DNA from 3 places in the Colwellia sp. MEBiC06753 genome. Region 2 is predicted to be linked to each of the others. Evidence: predicted binding sites of a transcription regulator. Region 2 holds the regulator's gene; each other region holds the start of a gene.
What was found. The regulator MetJ, encoded in region 2, represses methionine synthesis genes. The targets are predictions, from matches to a motif close to TAGACGTCTAGACGTCTA.

Region 1 (11,148 bases), on a different contig from region 2:
AAGGTAAGCGCCATTGGAAAGTGGGATTACCTGACGACTCACTTGAACAATTGTTACCCCATGAAGATTTAAAACAAGTTTCACCATTTACGCCATTAATTGATAGTGTTACCGAGCCAGGTGATATCCTCTATATTCCACCGAATCATCCGCATGATGGCGTAGCTATTGATAACTCATTGAACTATTCAGTTGGCTTTCAAGCACCTAACGGCCAAGATATGATCTCAGCCTTAGCAGATAGCATTATTGATAAAAACCTTGCTTGCCATCGCTTTGGTGATGCCGATCGAAAAGTCACTGCAACGCCTGAAACGCTGCACAATGCCGATATCGAAAAGCTACAACAATTTATGCTTGAGCAAACTGGTGATTTTGAACTATTTAGCGATACCATAGCGTCATTTCTTACCCGAAGTCATCATACGCTAGAGATTTTAATTCCAGTAGAGCCTTTTACTGAGGATACTGTTATTGAATATTTAAGCGATCCCGAAATAGTTGTCAGACCCGTGCTTGGTATCAAGGCAATTATTAATCAGCAAAATGGTGATTTGTATATTAATGGTGATCGAGTTTCAATATCGGAAAAAACTAAAGATTTAGCACACTTATTGGCAAAAAATGAGCCTTTGACCACAGAGGCTTTAAAAAGTTTCAAAGATTGTTTGATAAATGTACAAATGTTAACTAGTGTTTTAAATATGGGGTACTGGTATATAGATTAAGTTTTTATGCATTACAGTGTAAGCCGAGTGTCATGGGAGCATGCTGCTCCCCTACTTAAGACAGTTCGAGAACGTGTGTTTATTTGTGAGCACCGCATACCTAAGCGTATCGAATTTGATCGTAAAGACAACCAAGCCATTCATATGCTAGTTTGTGATGACAATAGCCAAGAGCCAGTAGCAACTGGCCGAATTCTCCCTAGCGGTGAAATTGGCCGCATCGCGGTCATTCAAGAGCACCGAAAACAGCAACTCGATAAACTTGTACTCAAAGGCCTACTACGAATTGCCAAAGACTTAGAACTAAATGAAGTTTTTATTTACAGCCCACTTGAAGCAGTAGACTACTTTGCTAACAATCAATTTCATCCTGTAGGCTCAGTATTTATGGAGGCTGGTTTGCCGAAACAACAAATGGCTTGCTCTATTGAATGTATTACTACCAAAAAATGCTACTTAAGCCACTAGCTAACATTAATTCATAATAAAAAAGTCCTACCAATTTTAATCCTCTATCTTCAATTCATTTTTTAATAAGCTAAGCGTATTAGTGCTTTAGCACTAAAAATGTTTTAGCTTTAGAAAGTTTTCAACTTGTATTTAAATTTGAACAGTTTGAAAAAAAATATCTTTATATAGGCTATAGATTGACGTTTACGTAAATGATACTGTGCTGCCGATTTTAATACAGCAACGCATAAAGACGGTTTTGCCGCGAAAAAAGACGATAAATGCAGCATAATTGGTCTAATGTCTAGCCTTCCACGGAGATAAATTGTGGCTTTTTTTGATTTAGTTGATTTCGATGATCATGAACAAGTGGTATTTTGCAGTGACAAAGAAACGGGTTTAAAAGCAATTATTGCTGTGCACAGCACAAAGCTTGGTGCTGCTGTTGGTGGATGTCGCATGTGGGATTACGCAAGTGACGAAGAAGCTTTAGTTGATGCATTACGCTTATCAAAAGGCATGACCTACAAAAATGCAATGGCTGGCTTAACTATGGGTGGTGGTAAGTCGGTAATTATTGGTGATGCTAAAACGATTAAATCTGAAGCCTTGTTTAAAGCGTTTGGTCGTGCACTAAATGGTTTAGGTGGTCGTTATATTAGTGCCGAAGACGTTAATATCACCACTGCAGATATTGCCATTGCTAATACTGAAACCCCTTATGTAACAGGCACAGAAGGTAAAAGTGGCAACCCTGCACCATTTACCGCATTAGGTACGTTTTTAGGCATAAAAGCCGCAGTTAAACACCAATTTGAACGCGATGATTTAACAGATCTTACCGTTGCAGTTCAAGGGCTAGGTAGCGTTGGTTTTTACCTATGTGAACACTTGCATAAAGCTGGCGCTAAATTAATCGTCACAGACATCAATGAAGAAGCGTTAGCCAAAGCACAGGCACAGTTTAATGCTGAAGTTGTCGGTTTAAATGAAATTTATGACGTAGATTGTGACATTTATGCGCCATGTGCATTAGGTGCCACTATTAATGACGCAACCATTGATCGCATTAAAGCCAAAATCGTTGCCGGTTGTGCTAATAACCAGTTAGCAGAGCCAAAACATGACTTAGCTTTAGTTGAACGCGGCATTTTATATGCACCAGATTATGTCATTAACGCTGGTGGCATTATCAATGTCTCTTTCGAAGATAATTATGATAAAGATGCATCAACGAAAAAAGTAGAAGAAATTTACGACACGCTATTAGATGTTTTCGCTAAAGCTAAAGCTGAAAACCAACCAACAGGTAAAGTTGCTGATGAAATGGCGCGAGCAATTATTGCACGCGGCGGTAAATAACAGCAAATAGTGAAAAACAAATAAAGCACTTAATAAACTAAGTGCTTTAAAGAAATGAAAGCCACCTAACTAGCTAAGCTAACAGGTGGCTTTTTAATTAGCTAATTAAACCTTAGCCTTTAAGCCTAGCAAAGCCTTGTGCTAAGTCCTCAATTAAATCATCAACATCTTCTAATCCAATATGAAGTCGGATCAACGGTCCTTGGTACGGCCATGTTGTTGCACTGCGCAGTTTACCAATATGCTCATTTGCTAGAATTAAACTTTCAAAACCGCCCCATGAGTAGCCCATTTTAAAATGCTCCATACCATCAAGGTAAGCCGTTAAGTCTTTGACATATTCTGGTTTTAGCACAAATGAAAATAAACCATTACTACCGGTAAAATCGCGTTTGAAAATTTCGTGGCCAGGACAAGTTGGTAACGCCGGATGTAATACCGTTTCCACTTCTTCGCGCGCCCCTAACCAGTTAGCAATGGTTAAGGCATTCGTTTCATGTTGCTTCATGCGAACGCCTAAGGTACGAATACCGCGCATTGCCAAATATAAATCGTCAGGTGATGTGCATTGGCCCATGGTGTAACTACTTTCACGTAACTGTGGCCAGTGTTTTTCATTGGCAGTTGCCGTACCTAGCATGACATCAGAATGACCAACAATATACTTTGTAGCCGCTTGTACCGAAACATCAACCCCCAATTCAAATGGCTGTAAATTAATGGGTGATGCCCAAGTGTTATCTAGAATCACCACACAACCATGCTGATGCGCAACCGTGGCTATAGCCGGAATATCTTGCACTTCCATAGTTAATGAACCAGGGGATTCTAAAAACACGACGCTAGTATTGTCTTGAATAAGTTCACTAATACCTTCGCCAATTAACGGATCATAATAAGTTGTTGTAATATCAAGTTTTGCTAAAATTTTATCGCAAAAATCACGCGTTGGCTCATAGGCGGTATCTACCATTAAAATATTATCGCCAGTTTTTACAAAGGCCAAAATCGCGTTGGTAATAGCAGCAGTGCCCGAAGGATAAAGTGCGCAGCCAACACCGCCTTCTAATTCAGTCATGGCATCACTAAAAGCAAAAGATGTCGAGGTACCTCGGCGACCATAAAACAGCACTTGATTGGTTTTATTGGCAGTGGCGTGTTTCATCTCTTTAACCGAGTTAAATACCACAGTAGAAGCGCGTTGCACGCTAGGGTTTACAACGCCATTGGTCCATTTATCGCTGCGACCTGCGTTGACAATCTGTGTTTGTTTTTTCATAAGGCACTAGTATCTGTTTGGGTTATATTTATAGCTAAAATATTTAGCTATCTAGACTTCCAAACAGTTATACCCATGGCAAGTGAAAATTACAAGGTAATTAAACGTATTTATTAGAATAACTTAGTTGCAGCTACTGAAATAAATCCAATTGATCATCCACTATTTGATCAAATGACAAATTAATAAAGGGTAATATGGCATCCGCGACCGCTTTTAATTGACGTTCAATATAAAGTTGATAATCAAGTGGCGCACTTTGATGTTCAACCACTTGCGGGCCACTAGTAGTGATAACATATTCAATCCAGCCTTTGTTTTGATATTTTAACGGCTTACCATTTTGTTGATTAATCTCATCGGCCGCCCGTGCCGCTTTGATATGCGGCGGGATATTCTTTTGATAATCTGCGAGCTTTCGTCGAATACGTTTTCGATAAACCAGCTTTTCATCAAGTTGTCCTGCTCTTGTTTGATGCACAGTATCAAGAATAAATTCATTAACTGGTTGATCATGAAACACTTTGTCATAAAGGGTTTGCTGAAAATCTTTTGCTAGCTGAGTCCAATCGGTACGAACCGTTTCCAAGCCTTTATAAACAATACGCTCATTTTCACCATCACTGACTAAACCGGCATAGCGCTTTTTAGTACCTACATCTGCCATACCGCGAATAGTTGGCATAAAAAATCGGCTAAAGTGTGTTTCAAACTCTAATTCCAATTTACTGGTTACCTGATACTGTGCTTGCAAAAATTCGCTCAATGCTTGATTGATGTAGTCGGCTAAGGTATTACCTATGTTATTCGCTGCTTCTGAAGTGTGCTCATCACCAATGGCTACAAAAATAGAGTCGGTATCGCCGTAAATAACCTGATAGCCTTTAGCCTCTATCCAGTTTTTGGTTAATTTAAGCAACTGGTGTCCACGTTTAGTTATTGAGCCTGACAATCTGGGATCAAAAAATCGACAACCAGTTGAGCCTAAAATGCCATAAAATGAATTCATAATAATTTTAATTGCCTGAGATAACGCGGCATTTTTTTGTTGTTTGGCTTTATCACGTTCTAGCCATAATTCATCGATTATTGCCGGTAAAAAATGTTGCTGGCGTGAGAATAACGCCCCATCAAAACCTTCAACGGCTTGCTCGGGAGCTTTTAACCCTTCAATTAGGCCCATTGGATCAATAAAAAACGTTCGAATAATGCTGGGATATAGGCTTTTAAAATCTAACACTAAAACATTGCGGTAAAGGCCAGGACTCGAGTCCATAACAAAACCGCCAGGTGAAACTAAATCTGAATAGCCATCACCTAAATTTGGCGCTATATAGCCAGCACGGTGCAATTTAGGCAGATACAAATTGGTAAACGCTGCTACCGAGCCCCCTATTCTGTCAATTGTTAAGCCAGTAAGGCGCGTTCTTAATGTTGCAAATTCTAACAACTTTGTATGTTCAAATATTTGCCATACCAATCTACAGTCTTCAAGGTTATATGCAGCTAGTGCATGTTTGTTGTAGTTAAAATTATCGATAATTTCTTGCAATCGATTATCAACATCTACAACTTTTTTTCGTTTCCCTAATAGTTCATGGGCGACGTTATCAAGTGAAAAACTTGGAAAGTTATAAGTTGCGGTTTTAAGCATATCTATGCCGTCGATCACCACACGCCCAGCTATTTCTATAAAACGTTGTTCTGAACTTTGCTGCTCGCGCCATCTAGGCTCTCGATTATCACGGCCGATAGCAAATTCAATATTAAGTAACTTACAACGTTTATGTAGCAAATTAAAATCAAAATTTATGACATTCCAGCCTATAAAAATATCTGGATCATATTGATGAACCCAAGCAACAAACGCCTTAAGTAACGATTTTTCATTGCTATACCATTGAATATATTCATAGCCAGATTTTGGATCGGGGTTGTCAGCAATCATCATTACCAACTGGCAATTATCAGCATATAAACCAATTGAATACAGCTCGCCTCTTGGGCTACATTCAATATCCAGTGACACCATTTTCAATTTAACATTTTGCAATTGAACGTCTTGTTGAGCTTGCCTGCATTTTGCTTGAGTAATACGAGCAAAAGCGTGCTGACTGTATTGGTTGGTACCAGAAAATGTTAGCGCATCGGTTATAAAGCGCTCCATCAAAAATCGATCTTCTGGGCGTATATCATCTTCAAAGCACTTTATGCCATTGGTTTTTAATAACTCTTTGGCTTGATAAAAGTCGCGCAACTTTTGAAAATACACACCAGCAACGCTTTGCTGTTCAAAGGTTTTTAATGGTAATAATGTAATTTTTGACGGTGCGCATTCTTTACCAGCCAACAGTAATTTCGCCTTATCGACCGTATTTTCGGCAATGAAGAAAATGGCAAATTCATCGTTTATTTCTACATTTACCGGGCCTTGCGCCGTGATCACCCAATACGAAATAACCAATCCTTTGGCGGTATCAAAAGTTTTTCTTGTTAAAACAAAACCGGATGCGCAAACTTGATTCATTAGTTCTCGCCAGATGAACACATAAACTGTTAATATATACAGCAGTTTATATGAATAGCCAGCCAATGGGAACTCAACAATAGATGTTAAGTGATAAAATAAAACAAACAATTAGAACGTCTTACAAAGCCATTGGTGAAAACTTGCCAAATTTCAATCCAAGAAAACAACAAACATTTTTAATTGCTGAAATTGCTAAAACGCTTGCTGGTGAATATGAAAAATCGAGAAAAATCATTGTTGTTGAAGCAGGAACCGGCACAGGTAAATCGCTAGCTTACAGTTTAGGAGCAATACCTCTGGCTTTATCTCGAAATAAAAAAGTGGTCATTTCCACCGCTACCGTTGCCCTGCAAGAACAGCTAGTAAACAAAGATTTACCCTTTTTAAAAGATAATGCCGGATTAGCGTTTAAATACACCTTAGCGAAGGGCCGACAACGCTATGTATGTCACCATAAACTCGCTCAAGCGGTCAGTGACGATGAATCACCGCAAGCAGGATTTACCTTTGCCGAAAAACCGAGTGATTATGAAATTAAGCTACTAAAGCAATTAAATACCGCACTTAAAAATGGCAAATGGCAAGGTGATAGAGACTCATGGGCAGATACTATTCCAAGCCATATCTGGCAGCAAATTCAGTCAGATAAACACAGCTGTTTACGCCATATTGCTGAACATGCGCAATGCCCATTTCATAAAGCCAGAGATACCATGGACAGCGCTGACGTGCTCGTAGTTAATCATTCGTTGTTATTATCAGACATTGAAATGGGCGGCGGTAAAATTCTGCCTGAGCCTGATGAAACCTTTTACATTATTGACGAGGCGCATCACTTGCCTAAAGTTACGCGTGACCATTCGAGCGCTGCCGTAACCCTAAAAGGCGCTATTGAATGGCTACAAAAGCTAATTGAAGCGTCTGATAAAATGAGCAAGCTGATAAAATCACAATCGGCAATATCTCCGGCGTTAAAACTGACTGATGATGCCCAGGCCTTATTAGCTGACATGCAAAAAATACTTCAATTTATTGAAGCCAATCAAGCCAGTTATTTTAGCAATAATCAAAAACAGGAATTTAATAGCCAGCCAAGCTACCGTTTTGAACACGGTATTTTACCCAGTGTTATTAAGACCACCGCAGAAGATTTAGCCGAATACAGCCGTAAATGCTTAACGCACGGTAATAAACTTTATTTTTTATTAGTTGAAGCGGTTAAAGATGGCGAGGTTCAATCATACCTAGCAGAGCCGTTATTAGCAGAAAGTGGCTTTTTATTGCAGCGCTTAGAAAATTTTAACGCACTGTGGACCATGTATGCCCGAACCGATAGTGAAAAAACTGCACCACTGGCAAGATGGCTAGAATTAATTGATGGCAAAAAGCGCGACTTTTTATTAGCAGCCTCGCCGATAGAAGTAGGTTATACCTTAGAAGATAAATTATGGTCAAAATGTGAAGGCGCAGTATTGTGCTCGGCAACCATAGTTGCACTTAATTCTTTTGATCACTTTCGTCGCCAAGTTGGCTTAAGCCAAAATGATGGCACCCAATATCAAAAAGCCGATTCGCCGTTTGATTATGCCAATAATGCGACGCTAGTTGTGCCTAATATGCGTTTTGAGCCAAGTCATCCGTCATTTACCAATGAGTTAACGAAAGTCTTACCAAGCCTGATTGAGCAAGGCAAAGCGACATTAGTGCTGTTTTCTTCTTATTGGCAAATGGAACAAGTGGCTAAATCGCTTAGAGACAAAAAGAAATTAAGCTTACTAATGCAAGGTGAACAATCAAGGCAATCAATAATTGAACATCATAAAAAGCGTTGTGATGAAAATAAAGCTAGCCTGATATTTGGTACCCAAAGCTTTTCAGAGGGGCTCGATTTACCGGGTAAATATTTAACTAACTTAATTATTACTAAATTACCATTTTCTGTACCGACCTCTCCTGTTGATGAAGCCCATGCTGAGTATGTGACGTCAAAAGGTGGCAACCCGTTTATGTCAATAACTGTGCCAGAAGCCTCAAGTAAACTTATTCAAGCATGTGGCCGATTATTGCGAAATGAAAATGACAGCGGCACAATTTCATTGCTAGATAGACGTGTCGTTACCAAGCGCTACGGTGGTGATTTACTTAATGCTTTACCACCATTTAAAAGAAAAGTAGAGTACTGATCACATAAAACCGCAAGCTGTAGTAACAAAAAAGCGATGAACAAAAGTTACTGTTGAGTTTGGTCTTGTTGTAATTCATTGATTGTTAGTTGAATACTACTAGTAAGCGCTGGCACAATATCGGATAGGTTCTTATGAACAGCATGGTACCCAGCCAAACGTTTTACAAATATTTTTTGAAAGTTGTCAGGGAAATTATGCAATAGACCAAGGCCATCTACTTCAATAGTTAAAATATATTTTAATCGTTTTTTCGCCAACATATCCTGCAACGCGGCATGGGTTTTTACTTGATAGCTAGAAGCCCTTTTATCGCTAAGTACTTCATTAGAAATATTGAGGCCACTCACTGCCCCTATTACATTTTCTGAATTTTCAAGTACAGATAAATCACAATCAATTTCTGGTAAGCAATAAAGCATTAAATTTCCTTCAAGCAACGCAATAGGAATTTTAATAAGGTTCTTTGTTTTAGATAAGATTTGGTCCGCCCTAATGATCAAGCCATCGAGCTCACCCTTATCAGCTTGGACTGCAGCTCGGCCAGGAGTTAAATCGCTAAAATATACTCTATAACCAAGTCGCGCATAACTCTTAACGAGAATTGATTCTACCTGAGCAATACCTGGAAACTCTTTTAGTGTGTCTAACGTTATAAAGTTGGCTTTACTAAAAGCGGGATTACTGATGGTAATAAACAGCATGAAACCTAAGCAGCAACGTTGAATTAATCCTTTGTTGAAATTAACCATATTAATAAAGGTAAATAGCTTAAGGAGTTTAATGTATAGCTTAGAATACCGTGTAGTAATTCGCGAATCCTATATCTAAAGCACTAAATTACTACACTCTCTTTATTACATGTTTTATTAACCGTTATGTAAAAAGTACTTTTACACTTTACCATAAAGTACTTTTTCGTAAATTTAGCAATAATCAAAAACCTAACATTTATGATTAGTTTTTCGCCACTCGCTTTAAGTTATTGTTATATTGTGAATTATTAACTTTTATCATCACTCTGCGATCATAATAACTTGATGGTTGCTGTGTGTTTGCCACAATGGGATGCTGAGCGCCATAACCTTGTGCATTAATACGCGATTCATTAATACCTAATTTAATTAATTGTGTTTTTACACTTTGTGCACGTGAGAGCGATAAGGACTGGTTTAATTGGCTATCCCCCAGCAAATCGGTATAGCCAGATAAATCAATTATCAAACGTTCATTGCTTTTTAAAATATTGGCTAATGCAAGTATTTGTTCATGGTAATACTCTGGCACATCACTTTGACCGGTGTTAAATTGAATACTCATCATTAAATTACTCGCTTGCAGTGCACTTGCCTGTTGCTGGTTTTGCTCCAATGCTACTAGCTCTTGTTGATAATGATATTCAGCTTGCTGCATTTGGCGCTTCAATTGAGCAATTTGTGTTTGATAAGATTCATTTAGCTGGCTTTTCTCGTTATTTACGGCAGCTAACTTTTCACTTGTATTAATATTTTTCATTATTAAATTGCCAGCAAGTCCAGTGATCATTGCGCCTGCAGGGCCTGCCAGTATACCGCCAATTATCGCACCTGCGCCAAACCCTAGTTCTTCTTGGTGTTGGTTACTTAAACCTGGGTTTGATTCTTTTGCCGATGTATCTCTGGCATGGCTCATAGGTACGATTAACAATGAGCTGGCTAGGACAGTAGTGATAACAATATTTTTTTTACATTTCATTAGTTGTTTTCCTTTTTAAATTAAGCTTTGGGAACTTAGGTGTAATTAAACACAGGAAAAACGCCTAAATCAGGGTCTGAAAATGGCAAAGTGCTGAACAATTATGGCAACAATATGGCAATTGCCGACAAAAGAAGATTTTTATAGCAAATGTACGATATATTTTGCTCATCCTTGATTAACTTTAAGTAAAAAGAAGTAAAAATGAGCAAACGTATTGCGATAGTTGAAGATGATGATGCCATTCGAGAAAATTATGCTGATGTTCTTAGAATGCAAGGCTATCAGGTTCAGAGTTTTGCTAATCGTTTAACTGCTCAGCAAGCTTTCGCTATTAATTTACCCAATTTGGTGATTTTGGATATCGGGTTACATAATGAATATGATGCTGGGTTTGAACTATGTAAGTGGCTTCGTGCCAAATCAGCCACTTTACCTATCATCTTTTTAACAGCCCGCGATAACGATGTAGATACAGTTTCGGGGTTACGAATTGGTGCCGATGATTATTTAACGAAAGACATTAGCCTGCCTCACCTAACTGCTCGAATAGCCGCTTTATTTCGTCGACAAGATGCTCAGCAGCAACCTGAACAGCAAGAGCACATTGTCAGTCGTGGTCCATTGAAAATAGACAGCCAACGTATGAGTATTCATTGGCAAGATCAGGTTATCGATTTAACAGTAACCGAGTTTTGGATGGTATATGCATTGGCAAAAACTCCGGGCCATGTGAAGAACCGTCAACAATTAATGCAAGACTCTCAAATATATGTTGATGATAGCACCATCACTTCGCATATTAAGCGGATCAGGCAAAAGTTTAATCGAATAGATAGCCACTTTAATTGTATAGAAACGGTATACGGCATGGGCTATCGC
Region 2 (11,148 bases):
ACGTGAATGCCTTTACTAAAGAATCTTTCATATAACTGGCTAAAGGCTTCGCTAGGCGTGATATCTATCATGACTAGTTCATCATACGGATGATTGGCCAACCAAGTTAATAACTCTTGCTCTTCGTAAGCTGTTGCTGAATGTTCAAATTCAGCCAGCGCATGTTCTGCATCAATACCGTCGGATTGAATTAACATTTTTTTCGACGTTACCAAGCCCACCAAATGAGTATTCTCTAGCGTAGAAACTCGCGCTAATTGCTTTGGTAACATCTCAATAAAACGTTGACCTATATTTCCTAAGCCAGCAACCACAACGCCAATATGGCGACTGTCTTTAGTCACATCGTGGTGAATATTATTTAATGTTTCACCAGTACAAGCATTCGGTAGCGCCGCAACTAAGCTATTAATATGAAGCTGATCAAAAATTGCTAATGGAATTTGATGTTTCAACGCACGCTTAAAACGTGCTTTTACGTTGCCACGCTTGGCGACATTGTCACCTACTACTGCCATAATAGAGATAGGCGTAAATTTAACTTCATTGGTATCGCTGGCCAGCCACTCGCTAACGGCTCGTTGTTGATCAAGACGAATAACTATTTGGCCACGGGTTAAATCACCACTTAATGCTGTAAATTTTTCATAAGCTAAAGTACCAGGTTCGCCAATAAAACTTTCCGATTCAGCTAATAATAGGTCGTTTTGATAAGTAACCGACAATTCTTGCTGAGCAATTTGACCAAAGTCACCCACTTCAGTACCTGCGGTTTTTGGGTCAAAACTACTGGCAACATGTAAATGACTACCAACAATTTCAAGCGGTAGTAACGTTTTTGCATGTAATACTGGGTTACCTAAACGGCCAAGCTCTTTCGCTACGGTACGTGGCACGCGGTGTAATTTTCTCGCCAATGGTACTACGCGCGGATCGGCACTATAGATACCATCAACGTCTGTCCATAAAGTCACATCTTGCGCTTGAGTCAGTGCTGCTAAAATAGTGGCAGAATAATCACTGCCATTGCGGCCTAATGTACAAGGAATACCATCGCTATTTTTAGCAATAAAGCCAGTTACAATGGCTAATTTATTGGGTACGCGCTGCTTAGCAAGATTGCTTTCACTTAGTGGGAAATCGACCTGGCAGCTCTGCTCGTTATCAATCACCAAAAATTCGCGAGCATCAATGGCATGACTTGGACACACTTTTTCAGCAAGCACTGCTGACAACAAATTTGCCGACCAAACTTCACCAAACGCTAATAATTCACTTTCATGGGCAGCAATATCAATTTGTAACCATTTCGCCAGCAATTGGAAATCTTGTTCCAGTCTTTGCAATAATCTTGTGGCTGATTCTGTTGATAGCAACCCTTCAATTAACGCCTGTTGCTTGTTTTTAAGCGTTGAAATTGCCTGATGTAACTGATCACTATTGTGTTTAGCGTGTTGATATATTTCAATTAAATCATCAGTGGTATCACCACTTGCCGACACAACAACTACGTCGTTTATTTGGCAATGACGTTGAATAATTGCAATAACCCGTTCAATACATTCAATTGACGCTAGCGAGCTACCACCAAACTTATGTACCTGAACCGCATGTTTACCTAATTTATTGTTTTCCACGTTTTTGCCTATTACCAAACTGCTGCCTGTGCCGCACTGACACGAAATTTCGGCTGCTTTTTATTATCAATTGAACTTACCTTTTCAGCTTGCTGACTAGCTGCTAACCCCTGAGTTAAGTCAGTTAAAATATCGTCAATATCTTCAATACCTACCGAAATGCGCACGAGAGACTGGCTAATTCCGGCAGCAATTTGTGCTTCGATATCCATGCCAGCATGAGTCATAGTCGATGGATGACTAATCAAGCTTTCTACGCCACCTAATGATTGCGCCAGTGTAAATAAAGATAGATTATCAAATAGCACTTTAACGGCTTCTACACCGCCTTTAAGTTCAAAACTTAACATAGCGCCAAAGTCTTTCTGCTGCGTTTTTGCCAATTGGTGTTGCGGATGAGAACTAAGACCAGGGAAGTATACTTGTTCAACTGCCGGGTGATTATTCAGAAACTCGGCAACAGCATTGGCATTTTCTTGGTGTGCTTTCATTCTCAGCGGCAGCGTTTTTAATCCACGTAGCGCTAAAAAGCTGTCGAATGCAGGGCCGGTAATGCCGATACAGTTTGCCCACCACGCCAGTTCTTCACCAAGCTCAGCCGTTTTAGTTACTAGCACACCACCGACTACATCACTATGACCATTAATGTATTTGGTTGTTGAGTGGAACACGATATCTGCACCTAGTGCCAACGGCTGCTGAAGAATTGGCGATAAAAAAGTGTTATCTACGGCCACTATCGCCCCGACTGCCTTACTTTGCTTGGCAATATCAGCAATATTAACGATGCGCAATAATGGGTTACTAGGGGTTTCAATTAACACTAATTTAGGAGATTGCGCTAAGGCATCGGCTAATGCTTGCTCATCTGATTGATCAATAACGATTAATTCAAACTGACCACGCTTGGCTAGATGCACAAATAAACGATAGCTGCCGCCATAGCAGTCGTGCGGTATTACCACTTTATCGCCCGCTGATAATAACTGGCAAATTAAATGAACTGCCGCCATACCAGTACTGGTGACGATACCAGTAGCGCCACCTTCTAAATCAGCAATTGCTTGACCAAATAACGCTCTGGTTGGATTGCCAGTACGTGAATAATCAAAATCACGTTTTTGATTAAAGCCTTTTAATGAGTATGTGCTTGATAAATGAATAGGTGCAACGACAGCACCATGATGCTGATCACTATTAATACCCGCTCTTACCGCGATGGTTGTCGCTTTTTTATCACTCATTTTGCTCACCAATTCATTTCAGATGTTTAGACGTCTATAAATCTAAACGTTTTGCTTTTGACGGTCAAGTTATTTTAGACATCTAAACTTCTACACATATAGGTTGACTGAAAAATGCCAACTAGTACAATTCACTATCAAAAACGGGTGTTACTAATTAATGAACCTGCCAAAATCTTTGATTAGTTGAGCATCGCCCAGTGAATAAAAATGCAATGAGGTAATCTATGGCTGACTGGAATGGCGAATACATCAACCCTTATGCCGAGCACGGAAAAAAGAGTGAACAAGTAAAAAAAATTACCGTATCGATTCCGTTAAGAGTGTTAAAAGTATTAACCGATGAACGTACACGTCGCCAAGTAAATAATTTACGCCACGCCACCAATAGCGAATTGCTTTGTGAAGCATTTTTGCATGCCTTTACTGGGCAACCACTGCCAGACGATGTTGATTTAGCAAAAGATAATGAACATAAATTACCTGCCAGCGTGCGTAAAGCATTGGAAGAAAAAGGCATTACCGACTTTTCACAGTTTGAATCTGACGACGAAGATTAATGTTTAATTAACAGACATTTCTTATTTTAAAGCCGCTTTACGCGGCTTTTTTATTAGCTTTATTACTCGCGCGCTACTGACACTCGACATTGAGCGTATATTTTTATCTACTCGTCTAATTCCCCCTCGTTCTGCTTTACCTGCCAGAAAATTTTTGCAAAAGTTTCACTAAACACTTAAAGCTATATACTTATATGAAAATTTCATCATTACTGCTATCAGCAACTACCATCATGTTAATCACAGCATGTACAAGCACAGATAATAAGCCAACGAATTCAAGCGTTGTCTATGTCGGCGACGATAACCGTGCGGTAACGCTTAGAGAAGATAATCGAGGAGATAGGGTAACCAGCGCGCCATGGGCAACACGTTCAGCGGTGTTAGGTACCAATGGTATGGCGGCCACTTCCCACCCGCTTGCTAGTCAAGTCGCTATCGATATATTAAAAAAAGGTGGCAGTGCCGTTGATGCAGCGATAGCCGCTAATGCTGCAATTGGGCTTATGGAGCCAACAGGTAACGGCATTGGTGGTGATTTATTTGCTATTGTCTGGGATCCGAAAACCCAAAAGCTTTATGGATTAAACGGCTCTGGACGCTCTCCGAAAGGGCAAACCCTGGCGCAATTAAAAGCAAAAATAGGTGATGTCAGTGAAATTCCAAACTGGGGCAGCGCACCTGTTACTGTGCCGGGCACAGTAGACGCCTGGTACGAGTTACACGGCAAATTTGGCCAGTTAGCGATGGCCAAAAACCTACAACCAGCGATAGATTACGCGAATAACGGCTTTCCCGTTACCGAAGTGGTTTCCTACTATATGGGGATTTATCAAGAGCGCTATGAGCGTTTATACCAAGCTGGTGAGATTGAAGAAATTGCCAATTACCAAGCTACTTATCTTGAAAGTGGCGAATTCATTAAAGAAGGGCAAATTTTTAAAAACCCAGATCTAGCCAATACCTTAAGTAAAATCGCCCAAGGCGGTCGTGAAGCATTTTATCAAGGCGAAATTGCCGACACTATTGATGCCTACTTCAAGCGTATTGGCGGCGCTTTAACCAAGCAAGACTTTGCCGATCACACCAGCACCTGGATTGAGCCCGTTTCAGTCAACTATCGCGGTTATGATGTTTGGGAATTACCACCGAACGGTCAAGGCATTGCCGCACTGCAAATGTTAAACATTTTAGAAGGTTATGATCTCAAAGCCATGGGTCATAACAGTGCTGATTATTTGCATGTCATGACTGAAGCGAAAAAATTAGCATTTGAAGACCGTGCACGCTTCTATGCCGATCCCGATTATTTCGACATTCCATTGGCCGGCTTATTGTCTAAAGACTATGCCAATGAGCGTCGCCAGCTTATCAATATGGAAAAAGCCGCAAATAATGTTGACCACGGTAACCCGAAACTGATTGATGGCGATACCATTTATTTAACCGTTGCCGATAAAAACGGCATGATGGTGTCGCTGATCCAAAGTAATTATCGCGGTATGGGTTCTGGCTTAGTTGCCGATGGCCTAGGGTTTATTTTCCAAAACCGTGGCGCTCAATATTCACTAACGGAAGGTCACCCCAATGTTTATGCACCTAACAAACGACCGTTCCATACGATTATCCCGGCATTTTTAACGCAAAATGGCCAGCCCTTGATGAGTTTCGGCTTGATGGGCGGAGCAATGCAACCACAAGGCCATGTGCAAATGGTGGCGAATATCATCGACTTTGGCATGGGCGTTCAGCAATCGGGTGATGCCGCGCGATATCATCACCGAGGCTCAACAGAGCCAACATGGCAAGGTCGCATGCAAGATGGTGGCGTACTTGAGTTAGAGAGTGGTGTTTCGGCGACCGTAGTTAAAGAACTTCAACAGCGCGGTCATAAAATCGATATCACTACCGGCCCATTTGGTGGCTATCAAGCCATTTGGCGAGATCCAAAAACAGGCGTTTATTACGGCGCTAGTGAAATGCGAAAAGATGGTATGGCAATTGGTTACTAAAGCTACATATGCAAAAGAAATTATCTAAGAAAAAGGCGCTTTAAGCGCCTTTGTTTTTGCAACCAATTAACCTTGGTAATTTTCTGGCAACTCTAATGCTGCCACTCCTGAATCAATCGCTGCTTGAGCTACCGCTTTCGCGACTTGCGTGCGCAAACGTGTATCCATTGGCTTTGGAATTATGTAATTTCGACCAAAACTGAGCGCTGTTTCACCTGAAGCAATTAATACCGACTCTGGTACTGGCTCTTTTGCTAACGCACGAATTGCATGAACAGCAGCTACTTTCATTTCGTCATTGATTGTACGAGCACGAACATCTAACGCACCTCTAAAAATAAACGGGAAACACAGCACATTATTCACTTGATTAGGGTAGTCAGAGCGACCGGTAGCAATAATAAGATCATCTCTTGTTGCTAACGCTAGTTCTGGTTTTATTTCAGGATCTGGGTTTGAACAGGCAAACACCACAGGGTTTGGTGCCATTAACTTAAGCTGGTCCGCAGATAACAAATTAGGGCCAGAAACCCCGACAAACACATCGGCGCCATCAATCACATCTTCCAGCGTACGTTTGTCGGTATTATTGGCAAATAGCTTTTTATATTCATTTAAATCATCACGACGAGTATGAATTACCCCTTTGCGATCAAGCATATAAATTTTTTCACGCTGAGCACCGCATTTAATTAATAGCTCCATACAGGCGATTGCCGCAGCTCCTGCCCCCATACAAACAATATTGGCTTGCTTGATGTCTTTACCTTGAATTTCCAATGCGTTAATCATGCCGGCAGCTGTAACTATCGCCGTTCCATGTTGGTCATCATGAAATACCGGCACTTTGCAGCGCTCAATTAATGCTTTTTCAATCTCAAAACATTCTGGCGCTTTGATATCTTCAAGGTTAATACCACCAAAAGAGTCGGCAATATTGGCGACAGTAGTCACAAATTCTTCAACGGTTCTGTGTTTAACTTCAATATCAAATGAATCAATACCCGCAAAACGCTTAAACAATAACGCTTTACCTTCCATCACGGGTTTCGACGCTAACGGGCCTAAATTACCTAAACCTAATATTGCTGTACCATTAGAAATTACCGCAACGGTATTTCCCTTAGCAGTATATTTGTAAACATTGTCAGGGTTGTCGGCAATTTCGCGCACAGGCTCAGCGACGCCTGGGCTATATGCCAATGCTAAATCTTTACTTGATTCAGCTGGTGTGGTTATTTCGATACTAATTTTGCCTGGTGTGGGAAAAGCGTGATAATCCAGTGCTTGTTGTCGTAAATCTGTCATTATTGTTCCTAAGGTAAGACCCTTAATCTAGCTTTATGGAAGTGACTTCGAATGTAAATCACTCAATTGTTATATTTATTATTGTTATTATTTATATGGTATTGGATCTCACTTGAGCCTGACAAGGCTATTTTTATATAAAAAATAGCTACAAGGCATTAAAAACAAGAGGTTAGACCATTTATTTTTTAAATTTTTATGCGTAATTATTAGCTAAATATCAACACTAAAGTTGGAATAATTAATACTAGCATTTGCTAATACTAGCCATTTAATAGACTGCCCGTCCCGTTAATGTGTTTTATAGTCACCTACGAGATTACCGCACAACCCTATCACTCAAAATTTGTTTCAAGGTGCCGCATTAATTGAAATGATGTTGCTGTCGATGGCATTAGGAACGCGTGTTAAATCAATTAACAAACGTGGTGACATCGACAGCCTAACGCAATTATTTAATCGACATTATTTTGATGAGCACTTAGAGAAAGATTTTAAGCAAGCAAGTACGTGCTCCAGCAATAAGCTGTCGCTATGGCGGCGAAGAGTTTGTTGTGTTACTTCCACGGACAAAAATTGAAGATGGCGCGGCAATAGCCAAGCGCTTGGTTAAACAAGTGGCTAACCACGCTAAAAGCGAGCTTCTATCTATTGGTGTTGCAAGCAATGAGCACAACTCAATTACAAGCGTTCAGCAATTATTTAAAGCGGCCGTTCAAGCACTTTACCAAGTTAAATCAGAGGGTAGAAATAATTTTGCGATAGCTTAAACTGAAGTTAAAAAGCAAGTATTTAGCAGCAATAAAAAACCAGCCAATAGGCTGGTTTTTTTTATGATATTCGTAACTAATGTTATTCGTCGAATGGGTTAACCAAAATCATGGTTTCGTTACGATCTGGTCCTGTTGAAATAATATCAATTGGTACACCAGTAACTTCTTCCAAACGCTTAATATAAGCAACTGCATTTGCTGGTAACTCATCAATAGTAGTGGCACCAACTGTTGATTCATCCCAACCTGGAACAGTTTCATATACTGGCGTAATTTTTTCGTAACCTTCAGCAGCCGTTGGTGGAACAGTAATAATTTCACCTGACTCTGTTTTGTAGCCAGTACAGATTTTTAGCTCTTTTAAGCCATCTAGTACGTCTAACTTAGTTAAACAGAAACCGCTAATACTGTTAATTTGTACCGCACGGTGCATAGCAACCGCGTCAAACCAGCCACAACGACGTTCACGGCCCGTAGTCGCACCAAATTCATGGCCAACAGTACCTAAGTGGTTACCGATTTCGTCATTTAATTCCGTTGGGAATGGGCCTGAGCCAACACGAGTTGTGTAAGCTTTAGTAATACCTAACACGTAATCTAAATAACGAGGGCCAAAACCACAACCAGTTGCTACACCACCAACGGTAGTGTTTGACGAGGTTACATAAGGGTATGTACCGTGGTCGATATCAAGCAAAGTACCTTGCGCACCTTCAAACATGATTGACTCACCATTCTTACGCGCTTGATCGAGTAATTCAGCAATATCAGCTACCATGCCTTTAATGATATCAGCAACCGCCATAGCATCAGCCAATACTTCATCAAAGTTTACAGGCTCAGCTTTGTAGTAGTTCACTAATGAGAAGTTGTGATATTCGATAATTTCTTTTAATTTTGCTGCGAATGACTCTTTACAGAATAAATCGCCAACACGTAAACCACGACGTGCTACTTTATCTTCATAAGCTGGACCAATACCACGACCAGTAGTACCAATCGCTTTACTACCACGTGCTTTTTCACGCGCTAAATCTAACGCATTATGATAAGGAAGAATTAACGGACACGCGTCACTAATTAATAAGCGTTCACGTACTGGTACGCCACGTTCTTCTAACATTTTTATTTCGGTCATTAATGCTTTAGGACAAAGCACAACACCATTACCAATTAAACATTTTACATTATCGCGTAAAACGCCAGATGGAATTAAATGAAGAACGGTTTTTTCACCGTTAATAACGAGTGTGTGACCTGCATTGTGGCCACCTTGATAACGTACTACGTACTTTGCTTTGTCTGTGAGTAAGTCAACAACTTTACCCTTACCCTCGTCACCCCATTGGGTGCCCAGAACTACAACGTTTTTGCCCATGATTACATGTTGGTAAGAAAATTAGGCCGCGATTCTACCAAAATTCAAAAACAAGGCCAAGTACTATTGGTGATTTTTGCAGCAACCAGTGTCGAGATTTATTAAGTTAATAGATATAACATCACAGCGCCAATAGCCATGATAGTTAATCCGATATTACGAATGTTAGAAGTCGATTCTTGGGATAATTTTTCAATATAGGCACGCCATTTATTGGGGAAGAGTGCAGGGATCATGCCTTCCAAAATAAATGCCAAGGCTAATGCTATTAGTAATGTATCTAAGGTCATTTGCTTTTATACCAGATAAAAAAGTACACCAGCTAAAGAAAAGGCCATTTTGCAATGGCCTTTATTGAGTGAGCAATTATTTGGTTTTATAACCGTTCTTTAAGTAATCAAAGAACTCACTGTCAGGTTTCACTACCATGATATCTGACTTGTCATTAAAGCTATTTTCGTAAGCTTCTAGGCTGCGATAAAACTTATAAAATTCTGGATCTTGGCTATAAGCATCAGAATAAATTTTCGCAGCTAGTGCTTCACCTTCACCTCGAATTTCAAATGCTTTCTTCTGAGCATCGGCCAGCATTACCGTGACTTTTGCATCAATGGTTGCTTTGATGATCTCAGATTGCTCCTGACCTTTTGAGCGATGCTCTTTAGCCACTGCAGTACGTTCAGCACGCATACGGTCATAAATTGAATTACTGACTTCTGTTGGTAAGTTAATCGCTTTAACCCTAACGTCAATCACTTCAATACCGAGTTCTTCTTTACTACTTGACGCGCTTTCTAATGCTTTTACCATAATGGTATCGCGATCACCTGACACAATTTCTTTAATGGTACGAGAACCAAATTCAGTTCGTAAACCATTATTAATTTTTTGCTTCAATAACGCGCGAGCATTATCAATAGAGCCCGTGGTACGTAAGTAATAAGTTGAAAAGTCAACGATACGCCATTTAGCATATGAATCGACCATCAAATCTTTTTTCTCAGAGGTAACAAAACGATCCGGCGCTTCATCAAGTGTTTGGATACGAGCATCGATACGGCGAACATTTTCAATCATTGGAATTTTAAAATGTAAGCCCGGTTCGTATATCCGCATTTCACCCGTATTACTATCACGTTTAATTTTTGAAAACTGGAAAACGATACCGCGTTGACCTTGTGGTACAACAAATACAGATGACACGACCATAATAAAGATCAGGGCAATAGCAGTGATAATTAAATTTTTCATCGATTAATTTCTCCCACCGTTAAAACGATCTGCACGACCAGAATCATTGTTTATCGACGTATTATTTGAGCTTGATACGCTTGGCACTGATTGAGGTACTACACGTGTTGCAGGAGCTTGCTGTTGCATAATTTTATCCAGTGGTAGGTACATAATATTATTACCACCTTCAACATCCACCATGACTTTGCTGGTGTTGCTATAAACTTTTTCCATTGTCGCGATATACAAGCGTTGACGGGTTACTTCAGGTTGCGCTTTATATTCAGGTAATAGCTTGTTGAAACGAGCAACTTCACCTTCGGCGTCTAACACTTTTTGTTCTTTATACGCTAGTGCTTCTTGCTCCATACGCTTAACACGACCGCGGGCACGAGGCTCTATACCACGGGCATAAGCTTCAGCTTCACGAATAAAACGTACTTCATCTTCCTGTGCAGCAATGGCATCATCAAACGCATCTTTAACTTCTTCAGGCGGACGGGCATCTTTAAAGTTAACGTCAACAATAATCAAACCTAAATTATATGGTTCGATGATTTTTTCTAACTCTGACCAAACCGCTTGGCGAACTTGTTCACGACCACTGGTTAGTACATCATCCATACGAGAATGCCCAACAACATAGCGTAAAGCACTGTCTAAAGATTGACTTAGGCTGTCATCTGCATTGGTAACACTAAAGACATAATCACGCGGATTTACCACACGATATTGAATTTGCATTTCAACGCGAACCACGTTTTCATCTTGAGTCAACATAAACCCAGATGCTGGTAAATCACGCGTGGTTTGTACATCCACCGGAATAATGGTTTCAATAAATGTCCACTTCCAGCTTAAACCTGGCTCGACCACACCCACATATTCACCAAAACGCAGTTTAATGCCACGCTCTGCTTCTTTGATGGTGTAAACACACGTAAATAAATACGCAACTAAGGCAACAACCAAAGCTAAAGTGATTGCTACGCCTGAAAAGCTG
Region 3 (11,148 bases), on a different contig from region 2:
AGCCAGAACATAAAGATGAAACAGGTAATGACAACAAAGCTAAATAAGTCCTTTGTCGTTTGGTTAATTACCGCAATGTTAATGGGAGTTGCAGCTTCGGCTGCAGCTCACAAATACTTCTTTGCCATTACTGACATTAGCTATAATAACCAAGCCCAACGACTCGAAATTATTCATCAATTAACCGCACACGATGTCGAAAATGCCATTGCTCGAATTAACGATACTCACTTTAATCCTGAGCACCCGCAATACGAATTATTTATTCAACAGTATGTAACCGACCACTTTAATCTCTCTCAAGAAAATCAGCAGCTGCCGATAACTTGGATAGGAGTTGAAAACAAACTTGATAAAATTTATGTTTATCAAGAAGTGAGCTTAAACAAGTTTTTAATACCATTAGTGGTAAAAAATGACTTACTCGTCGATACTTACCCTAAACAAGTCAATACTGTGAATTTTGAAAATAATGACTTTCAAGTCAGTTTAACCTTTAATAAATCGCAGCAAGTTGGCACAATAGACAACAATAAGTAGTGCGAAATCAAAAAATTATGCTAAATTATTAGCAATCACAAGCACTGAGCAACATAAGGCCCGGTATTTTTCATGAATGTAGAGTTTATTAATCCGTTTTTATCTTCGATGTTAAATGTAATGTCTACAATGGCGATGATGGAATTGACACCAGAAAAACCGAAATTAAAGCAAGGAGAAGTTGCTAAAGGTGATGTTTCTGGCTTGATAGGTATGGTTAGTGATCAAGCAAAAGGTTCGCTGTCTATTACGTTTGAAGGTTCGTTAGCACTTGCGACCATGAAAAACATGGTAGGTGAAGCACCTGATACTGTTAATGAAGAAATTACCGACTTAGTAGGCGAAATCACTAACATGGTAACTGGTGGTGCCAAACGTATGCTAAGTGAGAAAGGCTTCGAATTCGATATGGCAACACCTATGGTGGTATCAGGTACCAACCACACAATTAACCATAAAGCGGAAGGACCGATTGTTATCATTCCACTAAGTTCACCGCACGGCAAAGCCTATATTGAATTTAGCTTTGACTAAACTTCAACTATGCTTTGACTAGGCATAGAGATAATAAATTCATAAAAAAGCTCCATAGGGAGCTTTTTTTGTGCCCTAAACATTACAATAAACAATGACCATTAGACGAAAAATAAAATGTCTTCTATAGTAAATTTCACAGTAGGTGAACGCTTGTAAACGTAGTTAACGCAAGTTAGTGAAGGAAGTTAGTGAAGAATTACACCGAAGGAATACCCTGACTATTACCTAACAGCCAAGGAAATTAAGGACAAATAATGGCACTATTAATTTTTAACTTCGACGGAACCGGAAATGAGCCGGAAGATGCCAACCAACAAATCAAAAAAGGAAAAAAGGAAGACGACAACATCTCCAATGTCTTGAAATTCCATTTCTTATCAGGTGGCAACCTCCATGCCGATCAGCAACGTGGCAGTTCAAGCCACTCTTCAGTAAAGCATTGTTTTTATTACCAAGGTATAGGCACATATGGCAACTGGCTGCAACGATTGCTTAATCAAGGGTTGTCATTAGAACACCGTGATGTCGCCTCAATTCTCAATAAAGCCTATCAAGATTTCAATGACGTCTATCAAGCTGGTGACCTACTTATCGTAACTGGCTTTTCACGCGGCGCAGCACTTGCGAGACGTTTTGCAGCAAAAATTATTGAAAAATCTGATTTGATCGACGATAACACTGCACCTTTTATTTACCTCGCTGTATTTGACACGGTCGCCAGCATTGGCCTACCAAACTTAAATAAGTCAGAACGCCCTGATTATGATGTTGTATTCGAAAATGGCTGTACGCTTTCTCATATAATTAAACAAGCAACACATATGGTCAGCCTAGATGACAAAAGAAAAGCATTTCAACCGACTCTAATGAACTATGATCGACAACGAATTATCGAGTTATGGTTTTCGGGGGCTCACAGTGACGTTGGTGGCGGCTATTATCGCGACGGCTTATCAGATGTCGCATTAAGCTATTTAATTAACTGGATTGCATACCAAGTAAAGCAACATGGTTTAATAGACCCTGCTCTAAAGTTACCGAGCCAACAAGCGTTAGCCACAGCGCTGCCCGCTAAATTAAAAAATCAATTAGGGCTGGACGACTTAAAACGCGAAGCCAATGAACTTGGCAAAAACCATCAACAAGACCGGTGGCCAGTTATCGACTGGCTTACATTAGATGATCGCCTATGTTGTGTGATCGACAATGACAAAGTGTCAAAACAGCACAAACCGGTATTACATAACGCCATTCCTAACCGAATAGCCTTTGATAAAGACTATCGCCCCAAGTCTTTAACTAACGTATCACACCATGTTTGGTACGGTTTTAATCAAAGCAATGAAGCTGGATTTGGCGTTAAGCGCTATGTAAAAAACCCGCGCCCACATTGGCATGCGCTAGAACCTGAAGAAAGCATTACCATCAGTATCGATTCAACCAAAATATTTAACCACAGTAGCATTCTGGTTGAAGTTGGTGAGGTTTACCAAATATCAGCTGCTGAACACGATACTTGGACAGATGGTTCAATTACCTGTAATGCTAGCGGTTGGAATACTGACGAGGTCAGCCTAGGTTGGAAAGAAATACCCATTAAACTCGCAAGAAGAATGAAACGAGTCAAAGATGCCGACTGGTTTACCCTTTGCGCATCTGTAGGTCGTACAGATAAATTGGCAAAAAAAGTAGGATGTTTAGCACACTATAAAGTGACTGAAGATGGTGAACTTACGTTATTTGCCAATGATGTTAAATCAGCCATGGCCAATAATATTGGCTATATTGATGTAACGATAAAACGTACACAATAGCATTCATTGTTCAACGCTAAATCGAACGCTTTCGAAGGCACTTTAATCATTGTTTTTACTTGTGATAAAGCAAACTGTGTCCATCGTACAGTGAAGCCGTTTATATCCGCAAGTGTTCTCGAGCAAGTACGCCACCACCTAAAAAGCGGGTGTGCTCCAAGGTGCCAGAGCAGGCAATACTGTAATTGTGGACATGTCTCCTTATCAGGGTAAGGGGGCTTGCCGACGCATCACTTTCCGGGCATGGCTCATAACGAATTTAGCCAGAACTGCTATAATTACAATCGTAATGGCGTAAATGTTTAATACTGAAAAACTGACGGGTCAGGTGTTAGGTTTTTGAAAATTGGAGATAGATTTTATGAATAAGTTGCTCGCAATGTTCATGGCATTTGCTTTCACCATAGTAGTACCCAATGCGAAAGCTGATTTGCTATCAGATGCCACCAAATTAGGCGCAAATACCGGCGCTATGGCCTATTGTGCCGATAAATTTGGGCGTGATGATGATGATCGCAAAAAGTACAATCGCTTAAGGTTATTGAGCCTGAAAGAATTAGATAAGTTAAGCGGCGCTAATAAGATAAAAGCAATTGCTGTGAAGAAATTGGCAGAAGATAAAGGCGAGTATTATGGTAAAAAGCTCGACAAAAGCCGTTGCACAAGTCTGCGTAAAACCATGTCAATTGTGTACTTGAGCAGAGACTAAGCAGGTGGCAATTGAGTCCGAGGTATTGTGTCTACTTGCTGTGTTCGAAACCTTGACTAAAGGCCAAGCTGCTTTTGGTGGAAATCGTCGGATTTGAGCCCTACCCCAGCTAAATTCGAAAGACGATATGCAGAGTTAGAGTTGCATAACCTTTTGTTTAACTTTTTGTTCCAGCAATACCGCGCCATCACCTTGCGCTGATAAACTATCTTCTGGGTTGTATATCGGGCAAGATTTTAGCGACAAGCAACCACAGCCAATACAGCCGTCTATCGAATCTCTTAATTCTTCTAAATATTTAATTTTTGCATTGAGCTCTTGATGCCATTGTCTTGCTAACTTTTGCCAATCAGCTTTTGTTGGTGTTCTATTCTCTGGTAATTTAGCAAAGGCTTGTTTGATACTTTCAAGCGAAACTCCCATCTTTTGTGCAGCTTTCACTACAGATATTCGCCTAAGCACTTCCGGTTTATAACGCCGTTGATTACCACTATTACGCCAACTTTTAATTAAGCCAATTTGTTCGTAATAATGCAATGTTGATACTTTAACACCACTTCGCTTGGCAACGCGCCCGACACTCCAAGTTGCTTCTTGCATATTTTTTCAACTTTTTTCAAAAAACACTTTACCTCAAGTTTACTTGAGGTTTTAGCATTAGCAAGTAACAAATAACAAGGAGTAAATTATGAATACATTAACCACAACTATTGAAAGGCAAGTCACTAACAAAAAGCTATTTAGTCAACAATTTTTCGACACATTGTTTCTGTTATTCAATCAAACCATGTCTAACAAATAAGGCCAATAAACAGTAATTAAGGATTATTTATGTATTTAGAACATTTGAATTTAGTGGTCAATGACATTGAAGCAAGCCTTAAATTTTACCAAGCCGCTTTCCCTCATTGGCACATTAGAGCCCAAGGCGAACAAACTTGGTATGGCAAACCGCGTCGGTGGTTACATTTTGGCGACGATTATTACTATTTAACCTTTAATGATGATGGTGAAGGCAGCAATCGCGACTTAACAGATCATCAGATAGGTTTAGCCCATTTTGCCTTCGTCACTGAAAATTTAACCGCGCTTATAGAGCGAATGGAAAGCGCGGGTTTTCAAATTGCTAAACCCGGCGCCGAACATAAATATCGTCGCAATATTTACTATATAGATCCTGCAGGATTTGAAGTTGAATTTGTCGAATATTTATCTGATATACCAAGCCAACGTAATAGTGACGAGTAACTCATAATAGCAAAGGCATAACTGATCGCTCAGCCATCAAGTTATGCCTTCTAAATATTATACTGACTCAAACTCAGGTAACTGTTTTGAAGTACTTTCTACTCTAAGTGCTTTTGCTGCAGAAACCATATTAATTAAAGCTGGTTCCGTTTCAGACCAAGAGCGCGTTTTTAACCCACAATCTGGGTTCACCCATAACCGCTCAGCTGGAATACTATGTTGGGCTTTGTTAAGCAATTGCTTTATCCAATCAATTTCAGGCACATTTGGCGAGTGAATATCATAAACACCTGGGCCCAAATCATTAGGGTAGTCTTGCTGTTCAAAACTATTAAGTAACGCCATATTTGAACGGGACGTTTCAATCGTCAATACATCAGCATCTAAAGCAATAATTGCCGGTAGAATTTCGTTAAATTCGGAATAGCACATATGGCTATGAATTTGTGTCGCAGCAGGCACATTAACACTACATAAACGGAAGGCTTTAGTTGCCCATTGGCAATATGCTGGCCACTGACTTGCTTTTAACGGCATTGCTTCTTTAATTGCAGGTTCATCTATTTGAATAATTCCAATGTTTTCAGCCACTAAAACATCAACTTCTGCCTGAATCGCCAGCGCTAACTGCAAAGCAACACGTTCACGGGCAATATCATCACGAATAAACGACCAAGATAATATAGTTACAGGACCCGTTAACATGGCTTTAACTGGTTTTTTAGTTAATGACTGGGCATATTTTATCCATTCAATGGTCATATTATGTGACCTGCTAACATCACCATAAATTATCGGCGGTTTAACACAACGAGAGCCATAGCTTTGTACCCACGCATATTCGGTAATTGCGCAACCATCTAACAGTTCGCCAAAATATTCCACCATATCATTGCGCTCAGGCTCTCCATGCACCAACACATCAAGCCCGATTTTTTCTTGTTGAGCGATGACATTGGCAATTTCTTCTTTGATTTGCCGTTGATAATCTTGCTGATCTAACAAACCTTTTTTTAGTTGCGCGCGTAATGTTCTAATGTTGCTAGTTTGCGGAAATGAGCCAATTGTTGTGGTTGGGAAAAGCGGCAGCTTTAATGTTTGTTGCTGAATATTTTTACGCTCAGTAAAGCCTTGGCTGCGATAGCCATCTTGCCCAGCTAGTTGTTCAATTGCCTTGGCAACTTCAGGGTTGTTGCCTTTGGTTGAAACTAAGCGCTTAAGTACTTGCGCTGAATATCGGGTTATTTGTTCGCTACACTCACTTAAAAGCGCCTGTTTTAACAACACAAGTTCATCACATTTTTGCTGTGCAAAAGCTAACCAAGATTTAATTTCTGGATCTAAACTTTGTTCAAGTGTAACGTCATACGGCACATGCAATAACGAACAGCTAGGTGCCAACCACAATCGCTGATTTAGCTGACGATAAATGGGCTGTAACTTCTGATAGACCGACACTAAATCTGTTTTCCAAATATTACGACCATCTATTACCCCAAGCGAAATCACCCAGTGTTCAGGTAACTGCGCAATTACAGTTTGCCAATCAAATGGCACAGTAACTGTGTCTAAATGAATTCCATCTAGCGGTAACTTAGCAATAACGTCAAGTTGGTGGCTGACTGAACCAAAATATGTAGCGAGTAAGATCTTACTTTGCGACAGTGATAATGATTGATAACTATCAATAAACGCTTGTCGCCATTGTTTATCCAGCTCTAACACCAAAATAGGCTCATCAATTTGCAACCACTGACAGCCAGCCGATTGAATAGCTGAGATCAATTCTTGATAGGCCTCTAACAAGCCAGGTAAACACGCTAACTTATCTTGTCCCTGATATTCACTTAAATACAGGTAAGTTAACGGCCCAACAATAACTGGCTTTATTTCCTTTCCTAAACGCTGAGCTTCCGCTATTTGTTCAAGGTAATGACTTGGATCTACTACATAATCAATTGTTTCGTTAAGCTCAGGTACTAAATAATGGTAATTGGTATCAAACCATTTCGTCATATCACTAGCCGCGCAGCTGTGACAAGCGTTGTCACTGCCTCTAGCAATGGCAAATTCTAACGCTAACTTATCAGAGATAGCCCCAAAGCGTTTAGGTATGACCCCTAACGCTAAACTAGCAGTGAGTATGTGATCATAGTGAACAAAATCACCTGCTGGTAACAAATCCAGACCTGCATCGGCCTGCAACTGCCAGTGTTGCTGGCGTAAGCGTTGAGCCGAATTCAAGAATTGCTCTTCAGTAATTTTGTTTTGCCAAAATTTTTCCAAGGCAAATTTTAATTCGCGATGTTTACCTATACGAGGAAACCCTAAATTATGAATTTTCATGTGTTCTCCAAAAAAGAATATAGACGTCTAGATGTTTAGGTGTTTATAATCTGGATTTCTCAGGAAAATCACAATCGCAGGATTTTCAACTTGTGTTGAAGGAATTTCATCATGTTAGAAATAAAGCATCTACGCACCTTATTGTCATTACATGAACAAGGCAGTTTAACCAAGGCAGCTTTGGCACTTTCTACTAGCCAATCGGCGTTATCTCACCAAATAAAAGAACTTGAAAGTAAACTTGCTGGACCTGTCTATCTTAGAAAAAGCCAGCCATTAACCTTCACTGATAATGGTCTAAAAATTATTGAGTTAGCTAAAAATGTTTTACCGAAAATAGAACAGACGGTTAACCAGCTAACACCTGAAAAAGCCCGTTCAAACTATTCAATAGGATTTGCATGTCATGCATGCTTTCAGTGGGTTGTGCCAATTATTCAAATGGTAGAGCAAGAAAGTCCTACTACAGTTTTTGATTATCATGGCGAGCAATTTTCAGATTGCTTAAGTTTAGATTTGTTATTTAGTGATGATAAACCAAGCCATTGTAAATACCATTATGCCGAGCTTGGGCAATTTGAGCAGGTACTTACTGTCAATAAAAGCCACCCACTCGCACACCATTCACAGATAATCCCTGAGGATTTAGCCAATGAGACTTTGTTAACCTATCCATTACCGGCACATCAGCTGGATGCCTTTCGTCGATTTCTGAGCCCAGCAAAGATCTCGCCCAAACACCTTCGCTCCGTTAGCAATACCTTAACGATGTTGCAAATGGTCAATGCCAATTATGGTGTAGCTATCATGCCAAACTGGCTAATTAATAACTCACAGCACAGTGAAATAACGACAATTTCTTTAGGTCCTAAACCTTTGCTTAAAAAACTGTATATAAGGATAAAGCCAGCCATAGCCCATCACTTTGCCATTAAGCAGTTAATCCATGCATCTCAACAAAAATTTAATCAATTGCTGGCTAGCTAATATGTTTAGCCCGTTACTTTGAACGCTGAAACTGGCAAGATGAAATCTCCCTTTGCGAATGAAAACATGGAGGCAGCATGTGGTTCCAAACCGAGATAACCTTAGCAAAGCACCATCGAGGCTTTCACCTGATCACTGATAAAGTACTGCGCGAATTGCCACAAATAACACAAATTAATTGCGGCCTATTACACTTATTTATTAAGCATTCTTCGGCTTCACTCACCATCAATGAAAATGCGGATCCCACTGTACGGGTTGATATGGAGTCGCATTTTAATCACTTTGTTCCAGAGCGTGCTCCATATTATCGCCATACCTATGAAGGTGATGATGATATGCCGGCACATATTAAAGCCAGCATTTTAGGCAGTAGTGTCAGTGTTCCTATTACCAATGGCCGATTAAATTTAGGTACTTGGCAAGGTATTTACCTTGGTGAACATCGAGATTATGGCGGTGTAAGAACAGTAGTTGCCACCATCAATGGCGAATAGGATACGTTAAGTTTGATCTTAAGAAGAAATAGTCATATTGACACGACGGGTAATATTACACAGTAACTCATAAGGGATAGTCGTTGCCCATTTAGCAACTTCTTCAATGGCTAGCCCTTCACCCCAAAGTATCGCGACATCGCCAATGTCATCATTACTTTGGGCACCTAAATCAACCGTGATCATATCCATGGAAACCCGTCCCACCAATGGCACACGTCTATTGTTGATTAACACAGGCGTACCATTAGTAGCATGTCTTGGGTAGCCATCGCCATAACCAATAGCAACAACGCCAATATACGTATCATGCGGGGCAACCCAAGCGGCGCCATAGCCAACTGCTTCCCCTTGTTTGATAAAGCGTTTGGCGATTAAACTAGACTGTAATGTCATCACTGGCTTGATATCTGGCACGTTATCATCAGTAGCATCAACGGTTGCCATTGGGTTTACGCCATACATTAATAAACCGGGCCTTACCCATTGATAGTGACAAGTAGGCCACTGATATACGCCAGCAGAGTTTGCCATCGACATTTCATCAACCAGTGTATCAGTTAACTGTTCAAATAAGCTAATTTGCTCAATGGTGGCATGGCTTTGGCTATCATCAGCACACGCTAAGTGGCTCATTAATACTAAATCATTGTGAACATTGGCTGATTGCTTTAACGCCTGATAGAAATCATTGAACTGCTGTGGATCAACACCCAACCGATGCATACCCGTATCAACTTTAAGCCATACCTTAATTGGTGTTGTTAAGTCGGCTTTTAATAATGCATCTAATTGTTGTTGATTATGAATTACCGTTTGTAAATTATTGACTACCAATACCGGCAACTCTTGTTCGCTGAAAAAACCTTCCATTAACACTATTGGTTTGATCACGCCACAAGCGCGCAATGCAAGCGCCTCATCAAGGCGAGCAACACCAAAGGCATCAACAGCTTGATCGGCCAATGCACTAGCAATTCGCTCAAGACCATGACCATAGGCATTGGCTTTAAGCACCGCCATTATTTTGCTATCAGGAGCTAATTGATGAATTTGCTGAACGTTATGAGCCAACGCTTGTAAATTAATGGCCGCAGTAGCGGTACGAACTGTCATTAAATATTAGTCTTCTTCTAAGACATGCGGACCCGCGTAATTATCAAAGCGCGACCACTGACCGTTAAAGGTTAACGGTACGCGACCAATCGGGCCATTACGCTGTTTACCAATAATAATTTCTGCCATGCCTTTAAATTCAGAATCATCGTGATAAACCTCATCACGATAGATAAACATAATTAAATCGGCATCTTGCTCAATAGAGCCTGACTCCCTTAAATCCGAGTTTACTGGGCGTTTATCAGAACGTTGCTCCAAGCTACGGTTAAGCTGAGAAAGTGCAACGACGGGAATTTGTAACTCCTTCGCTAATGCCTTTAATGAACGGGAGATTTCGGCAATTTCTAACGTACGGTTATCTGCAAATTGCGGCGCTCGCATTAATTGCAGGTAATCCACCATAATCATACTTAAGCCGCCATGATCACGAGCAATACGACGGGCTCGAGAACGTACTTCCGTTGGCGTTAAGCCGGCAGCATCATCAATAAACATTTTTCCTTGTTCGATCATGGTGCCCATGGTGGTTGATAATCGCGCCCAATCCTCATCATCAAGCTGACCGGTACGAATTTTGGTTTGATCAATACGGCCAAGGGATGCCAACATCCTCATCATAATTTGTTCTGAAGGCATCTCTAAGCTGAAAATTAGCGCCGGTTTATCTTCATTCATCGCTGCATGTTCAGCTAAGTTCATGGCAAAGGTAGTTTTACCCATTGATGGACGAGCAGCAACAATAATTAAGTCTGATGGCTGTAAGCCTGCGGTCATTTTATCTAAGTCAGCAAAGCCAGTAGACACGCCGGTAACGCCATCATGGGGCTGTTGATACAGTTTTTCGATGCGATCAACGGTTTTTTCTAACACCGTATGAATATTTTCTGGGCCTTCCGATTTATTGGCGCGAGCTTCGGCAATTTGGAAGACCTTAGTTTCGGCAAAATCAAGCAGCTCCGCGCTGTTGCGACCTTGAGTATCATAACCCGCTTCAGCAATTTCATTAGCGACACTGATCATTTCGCGGGTAACTGCTCGCTCACGGACGATAGTGGCGTAAGCTGTAATGTTGGCGGCACTTGGCGTATTGCGAATCATTTCAGCGATATAAACAAAACCGCCAACATCTTCTAATTTTTGATCGTTTTCTAGTGCTTGGGTTAAGGTAACCAGATCAACGGGTCCACCTTCTTCAATTAAAGCACCAATAGTTTCAAATATAATGCGATGACCACGGCTATAGAAGTCTTGTGCAACAACGCGTTCGCTAACGCGATCATAGGTTTCATTATCAAGTAACAAACCACCTAACACAGATTGTTCGGCTTCAAGTGAATGTGGCGGCATTTTC

Region 1: ACOB82_RS03445 (cystathionine beta-lyase) is a predicted target of MetJ. The motif match lies at 3,864-3,881, and genes of this name have one in related genera.
Region 3: metE (5-methyltetrahydropteroyltriglutamate--homocysteine S-methyltransferase) is a predicted target of MetJ. The motif match lies at 7,215-7,232, and genes of this name have one in related genera.

What each region holds. Positions count from the first base shown of each region.
Region 1 covers NZ_JBQMTM010000003.1:58,835-69,982, reverse strand. Annotated here, with positions in the region: gene ACOB82_RS03460 (JmjC domain-containing protein) at 1-728, shown strand, start outside; gene ACOB82_RS03455 (GNAT family N-acetyltransferase) at 735-1,196, shown strand; gene ACOB82_RS03450 (Leu/Phe/Val dehydrogenase) at 1,506-2,540, shown strand; gene ACOB82_RS03445 (cystathionine beta-lyase) at 2,653-3,819, opposite strand; gene ACOB82_RS03440 (DNA polymerase II) at 3,953-6,346, opposite strand; gene dinG (ATP-dependent DNA helicase DinG) at 6,430-8,532, shown strand; gene ACOB82_RS03430 (hypothetical protein) at 8,580-9,236, opposite strand; gene pdsO (sortase-associated OmpA-like protein PdsO) at 9,490-10,266, opposite strand; gene pdsR (proteobacterial dedicated sortase system response regulator) at 10,471-11,148, shown strand, end outside.
Region 2 covers NZ_JBQMTM010000009.1:44,472-55,619, forward strand. Annotated here, with positions in the region: gene metL (bifunctional aspartate kinase/homoserine dehydrogenase II) at 1-1,637, opposite strand, end outside; gene metB (cystathionine gamma-synthase) at 1,649-2,881, opposite strand; gene metJ (met regulon transcriptional regulator MetJ) at 3,109-3,441, shown strand; gene ggt (gamma-glutamyltransferase) at 3,636-5,453, shown strand; gene ACOB82_RS08910 (malic enzyme-like NAD(P)-binding protein) at 5,520-6,761, opposite strand; gene ACOB82_RS08915 (GGDEF domain-containing protein) at 7,253-7,531, shown strand; gene ACOB82_RS08920 (adenylosuccinate synthase) at 7,614-8,912, opposite strand; gene ACOB82_RS08925 (DUF2065 domain-containing protein) at 9,014-9,202, opposite strand; gene hflC (protease modulator HflC) at 9,279-10,163, opposite strand; gene hflK (FtsH protease activity modulator HflK) at 10,167-11,148, opposite strand, start outside.
Region 3 covers NZ_JBQMTM010000019.1:57,957-69,104, reverse strand. Annotated here, with positions in the region: gene ACOB82_RS14655 (M1 family aminopeptidase) at 1-47, shown strand, start outside; gene ACOB82_RS14650 (DUF6702 family protein) at 28-540, shown strand; gene ACOB82_RS14645 (chemotaxis protein CheX) at 613-1,074, shown strand; gene ACOB82_RS14640 (phospholipase effector Tle1 domain-containing protein) at 1,332-2,891, shown strand; gene ACOB82_RS14635 (hypothetical protein) at 3,253-3,600, shown strand; gene soxR (redox-sensitive transcriptional activator SoxR) at 3,736-4,200, opposite strand; gene ACOB82_RS14625 (VOC family protein) at 4,432-4,848, shown strand; gene metE (5-methyltetrahydropteroyltriglutamate--homocysteine S-methyltransferase) at 4,906-7,194, opposite strand; gene ACOB82_RS14615 (LysR substrate-binding domain-containing protein) at 7,306-8,181, shown strand; gene ACOB82_RS14610 (secondary thiamine-phosphate synthase enzyme YjbQ) at 8,259-8,678, shown strand; gene alr (alanine racemase) at 8,697-9,794, opposite strand; gene dnaB (replicative DNA helicase) at 9,801-11,148, opposite strand, start outside.